3 regions of the Phytobacter sp. V91 genome follow, and region 3 is predicted to be linked to each of the others. Evidence: predicted binding sites of a transcription regulator. Region 3 holds the regulator's gene; each other region holds the start of a gene.

Evidence for each region. The regulator CRP, encoded in region 3, controls carbon source genes, mostly activating them, when cyclic AMP is high. The targets are predictions, from matches to a motif close to ATGTGANNNNNNTCACAT.
Region 1: msrB (peptide-methionine (R)-S-oxide reductase MsrB) is a predicted target of CRP. The motif match lies at 1,689-1,706, and genes of this name have one in related genera.
Region 2: cdd (cytidine deaminase) is a predicted target of CRP. The motif match lies at 1,773-1,790, and genes of this name have one in related genera.

Annotation. Positions count from the first base shown of each region.
Region 1 covers NZ_CBFFRJ010000148.1:6,379-9,657, reverse strand. The annotation lists gene ACSZO4_RS22015 (zinc-binding dehydrogenase) at 1-525, opposite strand, end outside; gene ACSZO4_RS22010 (YeaC family protein) at 839-1,117, opposite strand; gene msrB (peptide-methionine (R)-S-oxide reductase MsrB) at 1,158-1,571, opposite strand; gene gapA (glyceraldehyde-3-phosphate dehydrogenase) at 1,914-2,909, shown strand; gene ACSZO4_RS21995 (D-hexose-6-phosphate mutarotase) at 2,991-3,279, shown strand, end outside.
Region 2 covers NZ_CBFFRJ010000050.1:13,341-16,619, forward strand. The annotation lists gene ACSZO4_RS12270 (LysR family transcriptional regulator) at 1-523, shown strand, start outside; gene ACSZO4_RS12275 (CidA/LrgA family protein) at 629-1,024, shown strand; gene ACSZO4_RS12280 (CidB/LrgB family autolysis modulator) at 1,024-1,719, shown strand; gene cdd (cytidine deaminase) at 1,849-2,733, shown strand; gene sanA (outer membrane permeability protein SanA) at 2,860-3,279, shown strand, end outside.
Region 3 covers NZ_CBFFRJ010000014.1:25,768-29,046, forward strand. The annotation lists gene ACSZO4_RS04680 (phosphoribulokinase) at 1-70, shown strand, start outside; gene ACSZO4_RS04685 (OsmC family protein) at 139-543, opposite strand; gene crp (cAMP-activated global transcriptional regulator CRP) at 852-1,484, shown strand; gene ACSZO4_RS04695 (YccS/YhfK family putative transporter) at 1,532-3,279, shown strand, end outside.

The DNA.
Region 1 (3,279 bases), on a different contig from region 3:
TCCAGGCAGGAATTTCGACTGTTGCGCAATGGATTTGTAGGCATTGCAGATGGGATCCAGCACCGCAGCCTCTTCGTACTCCACCCCTTCCGGGATTTCCCATAAAGCGCGGCGATGAATTTTGAGGATTTCACCTGGCACCAGGCAGTACTTCGAGAAGCCGCCGCCCCAGGTATTGTTATCAAGCCCCAGGTTCACTTTTTCTGTACAACACAGAAAATCACCTTGTTCACAGGCAGGACACACACCGCAAACATGGCCGCTGTTGTCAGACACGACGCGCTGACCGACCTTCCAGTCTTTTACGTTGCTGCCAGTTTTGCAGATACGCCCGGCAAACTCGTGTCCACGCACAGAGTTAAAGACGTCAGATCCGCTGTCGACCTTGTAATGCTTCATGTCCGCGCCGCAGATAGCCGCGGCTTTGATTTCAATCACCACGTCATCCGGGCCACACTCGGGCTCAGGGACATCAATCATTTTGTAACCACCAAACGCCTTACCAAAACGAGCCAGTGCTTTCATTGTGAAATCCTCAGTGTTTTCTTGCGATTTGATGAGGCTATTATCGGCACCTGACATTTTTGAAGTCAACGCAAAATCTTTAAATAAAAGATTTTAATCTTCATTTCACAACCAAGATCACAGATAATCAGCAGGGGTATTTACGCAGCAAAGAGAAATCAATGAGTTAGATAAAAAGAAGCACAATGAGGGAAAGACAGATTTTCAGAAAGGCAATAGCGGGAGCGGAAATCAGGAGGCTATCGAAAGACGATGGAAAGAGAGTAAGACGACGGTACGCCTGGGTGCCGCCGTCTGCCGGGCAGAAGAGAAATTACTGGATTTTGAGGGTGGCAATCGGCTTGCTGCCGATCCCGAACTCTTCTTTCAGCTGCTGTTTGGTCTTCATCACCATCTGGCCCTGGGTGTCGATGGTCATATGCTGAGCCTGGGTGTTATGTTTTGCCTGCCAGAGCATAACCAGCTGTAAGCTGTTCTCTTTTTGCTCAGGCGTCAGCGCCACGCCGTCTGGCCATTTTCCTAATTCAACCGCCGTAACCAGACGCTGGTAGATTTCTGGCGTCATGCTGTTAATGACTTGATCAAGATCCATGGTAAATTAGCTCCGGTGGAATAATTGCTGAATCGATTCTCTAACCTTTGATCTGCCCACCGTTTTCGTCGTCGGAGAAACTGAGCGCGGCGGAGTTCACACAGTAACGCTCACCGGTGGGTCGTGGACCATCCGGAAAAACATGGCCCAGATGCGCATCGCATTTGCCACAGCGGATTTCCACGCGCTGCATACCGTGCGAGTAATCGTTGATATAGCGAATCGCTTCTTCACTGACAGGCTCAAAGAAGCTGGGCCAGCCGCAGCCCGAGTCGAATTTAGTTTGTGACTGAAACAGCGCAGCATCGCAGATCAGGCAGTGATAAACACCCTCACGCTTGTTGTGCAATAAGCGACCTGTGAAGGGCGGTTCCGTGCCGTGATCCTGCGTCACGTAGAACTGCATTTCTGTAAGATTTTTTTTCAGGTCGTCCTGGGAGGAATTCGTCGTCATATGCTCACATCTCACAATTAGAACTCGTACAACACTCCGGCAATTCTAACAAAACATTAACAATGAAGTACGAACTTTTGTTCTAAACTTAAGCGCGCCGAAAATCCGCAGGGGTAATTGTGACACCGTTCACATTTTTATCCTGTATGACCTTTAAAATTCGGGGCGGCGTCCCCACTTGGGGAGAATGCTCATGGGAAGAGTGAGACGAATCAGTCGAACAAAGGTTATGCGGAGTATTGATTTGTCGCAATGATTGACACGATTCCGCTTGACGCTGCGTAAGGTTTTTGTAATTTTACAGCCAACCTTTTATTCACTAACAAATAGCTGGTGGAATATATGACTATCAAAGTAGGTATCAACGGTTTTGGCCGTATCGGTCGCATTGTTTTCCGTGCTGCTCAGGAACGTTCTGACATCGAAATCGTTGGTATCAACGATCTGTTAGACGCAGAGTACATGGCTTACATGCTGAAATATGACTCCACTCACGGTCGTTTCAAAGGCACCGTTGAAGTGAAAGACGGCAACCTGGTTGTTAACGGCAAAACCATCCGTGTTACTGCTGAGAAAGATCCGGCTAACCTGAAATGGAACGAAATTGGCGTTGACGTTGTTGCTGAAGCTACCGGTATCTTCCTGACCGACGAAACTGCTCGTAAGCACATCACTGCTGGCGCGAAAAAAGTTGTTCTGACTGGTCCTTCCAAAGACAGCACCCCGATGTTTGTTCGTGGCGCTAACTTTGAAAAATATGCTGGCCAGGACATCGTTTCCAACGCATCCTGCACCACCAACTGCTTGGCACCGCTGGCAAAAGTTATCAACGACAACTTCGGTATCGTTGAAGGCCTGATGACCACCGTTCACGCAACTACCGCTACTCAGAAAACCGTTGATGGCCCGTCTCACAAAGACTGGCGCGGCGGTCGTGGCGCAGCACAGAACATCATCCCGTCCTCTACCGGTGCTGCTAAAGCTGTAGGCGTTGTTCTGCCAGAGCTGAACGGTAAACTGACCGGCATGGCGTTCCGTGTTCCTACTCCTAACGTCTCTGTTGTTGACCTGACCGTTCGTCTGGAAAAAGCAGCGTCTTACGAAGAAATCAAGAAAGCAATCAAAGCGGCTTCTGAAGGCGCAATGAAAGGCGTTCTGGGTTACACCGAAGATGACGTTGTATCTACCGATTTCAACGGCGAAGTTTGCACTTCCGTGTTCGATGCTAAAGCAGGTATCGCACTGAACGACAACTTCGTGAAACTGGTATCCTGGTACGACAACGAAACCGGTTATTCCAACAAAGTTCTGGACCTGATCGCTCACATCTCCAAATAAGTTGAGGTGAGAAACTGATCTATCAAGGCGACCTCGGTCGCCTTTTTTGTTTTTAGTGTCACGCTAACGAAGGATTGCACCATGATAAACACAATTTTTGCTCTCCCGGTCGTCGAACAAATTACCTCTACTCTCTCCCGTCGTGTGAATGACGAACTGGACGTTATCGTCGTCGATCACCCGAAAGTCAAAGCCTCCGTAGCCCTGCAGGGCGCACATCTGCTCTCCTGGAAACCAGTGGGTGAAGAAGAGGTACTGTGGCTGAGTGCGAACACCCCATTCAAACATGGCGTTGCCCTGCGTGGCGGCGTGCCAATCTGCTGGCCGTGGTTTGGCCCGGCCGCCCAGCCAGGTCTGCCGGCTCATGGTT
Region 2 (3,279 bases), on a different contig from region 3:
CCGGGCTGTTGTGGAAAACAGAATTGATATTGGCCTCGTTACCCTACCGGCAGCGGGTAAAAATCTTGATGTCACGCCAGTCATGAATGATGAGTTTGTCGTCATAGGTGCGGCGGGCGATGAGACAACGACCTCCGCCCTGACGCCGGCGCAGTGCGCAGAACGGCCGCTGATCGTCTTTGAATCCGGGAGCGGCACGCGCCAGTTGATTGATAACTGGTTTCTCACCGCCGGAGTGCAGATTGCCCCGGTGATGGAGCTTGGCAGCATTGAAGCCATTAAAAGGATGGTCCGCGCGGGGCTGGGCTATAGCATTGTGCCACGAATGGCCGTCAGCCTGGCCGGGGAGTGCGACGGGCTGAGCCTCCACCCACTTGAGCCGCCGCTGCAACGAACCCTTGGCCGGGTAATGCGCCAGGACAGAGTGGCCAGCCGCGCAATTAATGAAGTGACCCAGCAAATTAGCATTGCCGCCAGGGCGATGAATGATAAGGCGCGGGAAGGATCCTGGGGTAATGCCTGACGTGCCAAAATGGAATATTTGGTATGCTTACAATTCATGATGTGATCGGTAGCACATTTCAGGCATTAATTGTATGATGAATGCATCTCATCAAGGGTTTTCACCATGAGTCAATCACTGAATATAATCTGGCAATATCTGCGGGCATTTATCCTTATTTATGCCTGCCTGTACGCGGGAATTTATCTCTCCTCGCTGCTCCCCATCACTATCCCCGGCAGTATTATCGGCATGCTGATCCTGTTTGTGCTGCTGGCGCTGCAAATACTGCCAGCAAAATGGGTGAACCCAGGCTGCTATGTGCTGATCCGTTATATGGCGCTACTGTTTGTCCCTATCGGCGTTGGTGTTATGCAGTATTACGATCTGCTGCGCGCGCAGTTCGGGCCGATCGTGGTCTCCTGCGCAATCAGTACGCTAATTGTTTTCCTGGTGGTCAGCTGGAGCACACATCTGGTGCACGGTGAACGTAAAGTCGTCGGCAAGAAAGAGAATCAATAATCATGGCCTATATCTGGTGGTCCCTACCTTTGACGCTGGTGGTTTTCTTCGCCGCCCGTAAACTCGCCGCACGCTTTAAAATGCCGTTGCTGAACCCGCTGCTGGTCGCCATGGTGGTCATTATTCCGTTTCTGCTGTTGACCGGTATTCCCTACGATCACTATTTTCAGGGCAGTAAAATCCTCAACGACTTACTGCAACCAGCGGTTGTGGCACTGGCCTTTCCGCTTTATGAGCAGTTGCATCAAATCCGGGCGCGCTGGAAATCCATCATTACGATCTGCTTTATCGGCAGCGTCGTGGCGATGGTCACCGGATCGGTCATTGCGCTGATGATGGGAGCGACACCGGAAATTGCCGCTTCGGTACTGCCGAAATCAGTGACCACGCCGATTGCCATGGCGGTTGGCGGCAGCATTGGCGGGATCCCGGCAATCAGCGCCGTGTGCGTGATTTTTGTTGGCGTACTGGGTGCGGTTTTTGGTCATAGCCTGCTGAATCTGATGAGAATTAAGACCAAATCAGCCCGCGGGCTGGCAATGGGTACGGCATCTCATGCCCTTGGCACCGCCCGTTGTTCCGAGCTTGATTACCAGGAAGGCGCGTTCAGTTCGCTGGCGCTTGTTATCTGCGGCATTATCACGTCGCTTATCGCACCCTTTTTGTTTCCGCTGATCCTCGCCATTGCGGGCTAAAATTTGCGATGCGTCGCGCATTTTTAATTTGAATTTCATAAGTTGCATATACAGTGAGATGTTGATCACATATAAAGGCTGTATCGGCCCGTAAACTACGATCCCATTACATTGTTATGAGGCAACGCCATGCATTCACGTTTCCACACCGCGTTTCCGGCTCTCGCGGAAAATTTACAGACCGCGCTGGCACCGCTTCTCGCTGACGCACATTGTCCGGCGATGTTCAGCGCAGAACAGGTTTCAGGGCTGCTTGACGCGACCGGGATGGACGAAGAGGCGCTGGCCTTTGCGCTGTTGCCGCTCGCTGCCGCCTGTGCGCGAACCGATCTCTCTGGCTTTAAGGTCGGCGCCATTGCCCGCGGCGTAAGCGGAAACTGGTATTTTGGCGGCAATATGGAGTTTATCGGCGCCACCATGCAACAAACCGTGCATGCGGAGCAAAGCGCCATCAGCCATGCGTGGTCACGCGGTGAAAAAGCGCTGGCCTCGGTCACCGTTAACTACACGCCCTGCGGACACTGCCGCCAGTTTATGAATGAACTGAACAGCGGACTGGCGCTGCGCATCAATCTGCCTGGCCGTCAACCGCACACGCTGGGCGATTATCTGCCCGATGCTTTCGGCCCAAAAGATCTTGAAATAAAAACCCTGCTGCTCGATGAACAGGATCATGGCTTCAGCCTGCGCGGCGATGCGCTCGCCCGGGCGGCAATCATCGCGGCCAACAAAAGCCATAGCCCTTACAGCCACTCCCCTTCCGGCGTAGCCATCGAGTGCAGTGACGGGCAAATCTTCAGTGGCAGCTATGCGGAAAATGCCGCCTTCAACCCGACGCTGCCGCCGCTTCAGGGAGCGCTGAACCTGATGAGCCTCAGTGGCTATGACTACCCGGATATGCAACGCGCCGTACTCGCAGAAAAAGCAGATGCCCCTCTGACCCAGTGGGATGCAACGGTTGCCACCCTGCGCGCATTAGGCTGTCAGAACGTTGAGCGCGAGCTTCTCGCCTGATTTTCCCCTGCGGGTTTTAGCGCCCGCAGTGGTGAAAAAGACCGCAATTGAACGCCCGTTTCTTGCGCTTGCGGGGCGGGTAAAGTAGCCTTGAGTGAAATTTAATCCCGTATCGAGCTTGTCTGCATGTTGAAGCGTTTTATATACAGTCTGTTGGTCCTTATCGGCTTACTGCTGTTGACTGCGCTCGGCTTAGACCGTTGGATGAGCTGGAAAACCGCCCCCTATATCTATGATGACTTACAGGATCTCCCATGGCGTCAGGTGGGCGTGGTTCTGGGTACCGCAAAATATTACCGTACCGGAGTCATTAACCAGTATTACCGCTACCGTATTCAGGGCGCGTTAAATGCTTATAACAGCGGCAAGGTCAATTATCTGCTGCTGAGCGGCGATAACGCGCTGCAAAGCTATAACGAACCGGTCACCATGCGCAAAGATCTGATTGCCGGCGGCGTCGATCCTTCAGATATTGTTCTGGATTATGCGGGCTTCCGCACCCTGGATTCCATTGTCCGCACCCGCAAAGTATTCGACACCAACGAT
Region 3 (3,279 bases):
GGGGCTGGCGATGGAGCTGATCATGACACCGCTGGTACAGCGGCTGATGGAAGGCAGAACGATAGCGTAATTTCAGCGCCCTCCCCTCGCAGGAGAGGGCCAGAGCAGGGCATCAGAACCTACAATGCCCTTATCCAGTCAGGCTTCAATCACTTCATATGTATGAGTGATGTTCGCCGCTTTTTCCAGCATCAGCGCCACCGAGCAGTACTTCTCAGCAGAGAGATCCACTGCACGCGATACCGCCGCATCTTTCAGCTCTTTTCCCGTCACAATAAAGTGCAGGTTGATATGGGTAAACAGACGAGGCGCTTCTTCACGACGCTCAGACGTCAGTTTCACTTCGCAGTCCGTCACATCGTGGCGACCTTTTTGCAGAATAGATACAACATCGATAGCGCTGCAGCCGCCAGCCGCCATCAGCACCATCTCCATCGGGCTTGGGGCTTTGTCGCCAGAGTTTCCATCCATCAAAATTTGGTGCCCTGATGCGGACTCGCCAAGGAACGTTAACCCTTCAACCCATTTCACACGTGCATGCATTTTGATTCACTCCGGAGTAGCAATTTTCTCTACAGATTACGCGTACATAAGAAAAGGCGCAACGGAAGGCGACCTGCGTCAAGCTGAAGCGAGACACCAGGAGACAGGCGGCAAAAGCTATGCTAAAACAGTCTGGATGCTACAGTGATACATAGACGTACTGCATGTATGCAGAGGACTATATATATTAGAGGCCGCAGACACGTCTGACGGTTCACTTCCCAAGTATCGGGAAGACAGATTGCAACCCCAGATGCAGGGTGCAGATCCTGAGTCTGGAGCCAGCTTATAACAGAGGATAACCGCGCATGGTGCTTGGCAAACCGCAAACAGACCCGACTCTCGAATGGTTCTTGTCTCATTGCCACATTCATAAGTACCCGTCGAAGAGCACGCTGATTCACCAGGGTGAAAAAGCGGAAACGTTGTATTACATCGTCAAAGGCTCAGTGGCAGTGCTCATCAAGGATGAAGAAGGGAAAGAGATGATCCTCTCTTACCTGAATCAGGGTGATTTTATCGGTGAACTGGGGCTTTTCGAAGAAGGTCAGGAGCGTAGTGCATGGGTACGCGCCAAGACTGCTTGTGAAGTGGCCGAAATTTCCTACAAAAAATTCCGTCAGCTGATCCAGGTAAACCCGGATATTCTGATGCGTCTGTCTTCGCAGATGGCGCGTCGCCTGCAAGTGACATCGGAAAAAGTCGGCAACCTCGCTTTCCTCGATGTAACAGGCCGTATTGCTCAGACGTTACTGAATCTGGCAAAACAACCCGACGCAATGACTCACCCGGACGGTATGCAAATTAAAATAACCCGTCAGGAGATTGGTCAGATCGTGGGCTGTTCTCGCGAAACCGTAGGCCGCATCCTGAAGATGCTGGAAGATCAGAACCTGATCTCCGCCCACGGTAAAACCATTGTCGTGTACGGAACACGTTAAGTCTTCGAACGGTGCATTATCATAGGTAATGCGCCGTTTTTGTTTCTATGTGGCGCAGGCTGATTTACCACCCCGAAATCAACTATGCACTGCGACAAACGCTGGTGTTATGTCTGCCGGTGACCGTTGGTCTGATTGTCGGCCGACTGGATCTCGGTCTTCTCTTCTCGTTAGTTCCCGCCTGTTGCAACATTGCCGGTCTCGACACCCCGCATAAACGCTTTTTTAAACGGGTGATTATTGGCGGTTCGCTTTTCGCCGGTAGCAGCCTCGCGGTGCAATTTTTACTCTTCGAAAATGTCCCGTTGCCTCTTATTCTGACGATGATGACGCTCATTCTTGGGGTGACCGCGGAAATCAGTGCGCTACATGGCAGGTTACTACCCGCCTCACTGATCGCCGCCATCTTTACTCTGAGCCTTGCGGGCAATATGCCGGTCTGGGAACCGCTGTTGATCTACAGTCTCGGCACCCTGTGGTACGGCGCGTTTAACGCCTTTTGGTTCTGGCGGGAGCAACCGCTTCGCGAATCCTTAAGTTTGCTGTACCGGCAACTGGCCGATTACTGCGAAGCAAAATACAGCCTGCTGACCCAGCATGCGGATCCGGAAAAAGCGCTGCCGCCGCTACTGGCCCGCCAGCAAAAGGCCGTGGATATGATTAGTCAGTGTTATCAGCAACTGCATATGCTGGCTGCGAATCATAATGGTGACTACAAGCGGCTGCTTCGTGTCTTTCAGATGGCGCTCGATTTGCAGGAGCATATAGCCGTCAGCTTGCATCAGCCTCAGGAAGTGCAGGCGCTGGTCGAACGCAGCCATGCCGAAGAAGTGATCCGCTGGAACGCGCAGACCGTCGCGGCCAGGCTGAGGGTCATTGCCGACGATATTCTCTATCACCGTTACCCCCAGCGCTTCAGTATGGATAAACAAATCAGCGCGCTGGAGAAAATCGCCCACCAGCATCCTGATAACCCGGTGGGGCAGTTTTGCGCCTGGCACTTCAGCCAAATCGCCCGGGTTTTGCGAACGCAGCGCCCCCTCTATATTCGCGATCTGATGGCGGAAAAGCAGCGCAGGTTGCCGCTACTACCGGCACTCAGAAGCTATTTATCTCTTAAGTCCGCGGCCTTACGCAACGCTGCGCGCATCAGCGTGATGTTAAGCGTCGCCAGCCTGATGGGCAGTGCCCTGCATTTACCCAAGCCCTGGTGGATCATGATGACCGTGATGTTTGTCACCCAAAACGGCTATGGCGCAACGCGAGTGCGCATTTTGCACCGGGCGGCAGGCACAATGGCCGGGTTAATCATCGCCGGAGCCACGTTGCACTACCATGTACCGGAAGGCTACACGCTGGTCACCATGCTGATTGTCACCCTGATAAGCTATCTGATCATTCGCAAAAGTTACGGCTGGGCGATGGTGGGCTTTACCCTTACGGCGGTGTACACGCTTCAGCTTCTGACCCTCAACGGCGAACAATTTATCGTCGCCCGTCTTATCGATACGCTGATTGGCTGTCTGATAGCCTTTGGCGGCATTGTCTGGCTGTGGCCGCAATGGCAAAGCGGCCTGCTGCGACGCAATGCCCATGATGCGCTGGAAACGTATCAGGACGCTATCCAGTTACTCCTGAGCAACGATCCGCAGGTCACGCCGCTGGCATACCAACGAATGCGCGTCAACCAGGCGCACAACGCCTTATTCAACCCCCTTAATCAGGCGATGCAGGAGCCGGGCTTCGATACGCGCTATCTGTCGGATATGAAACTGTGGGTCACTCACAGCCAGTT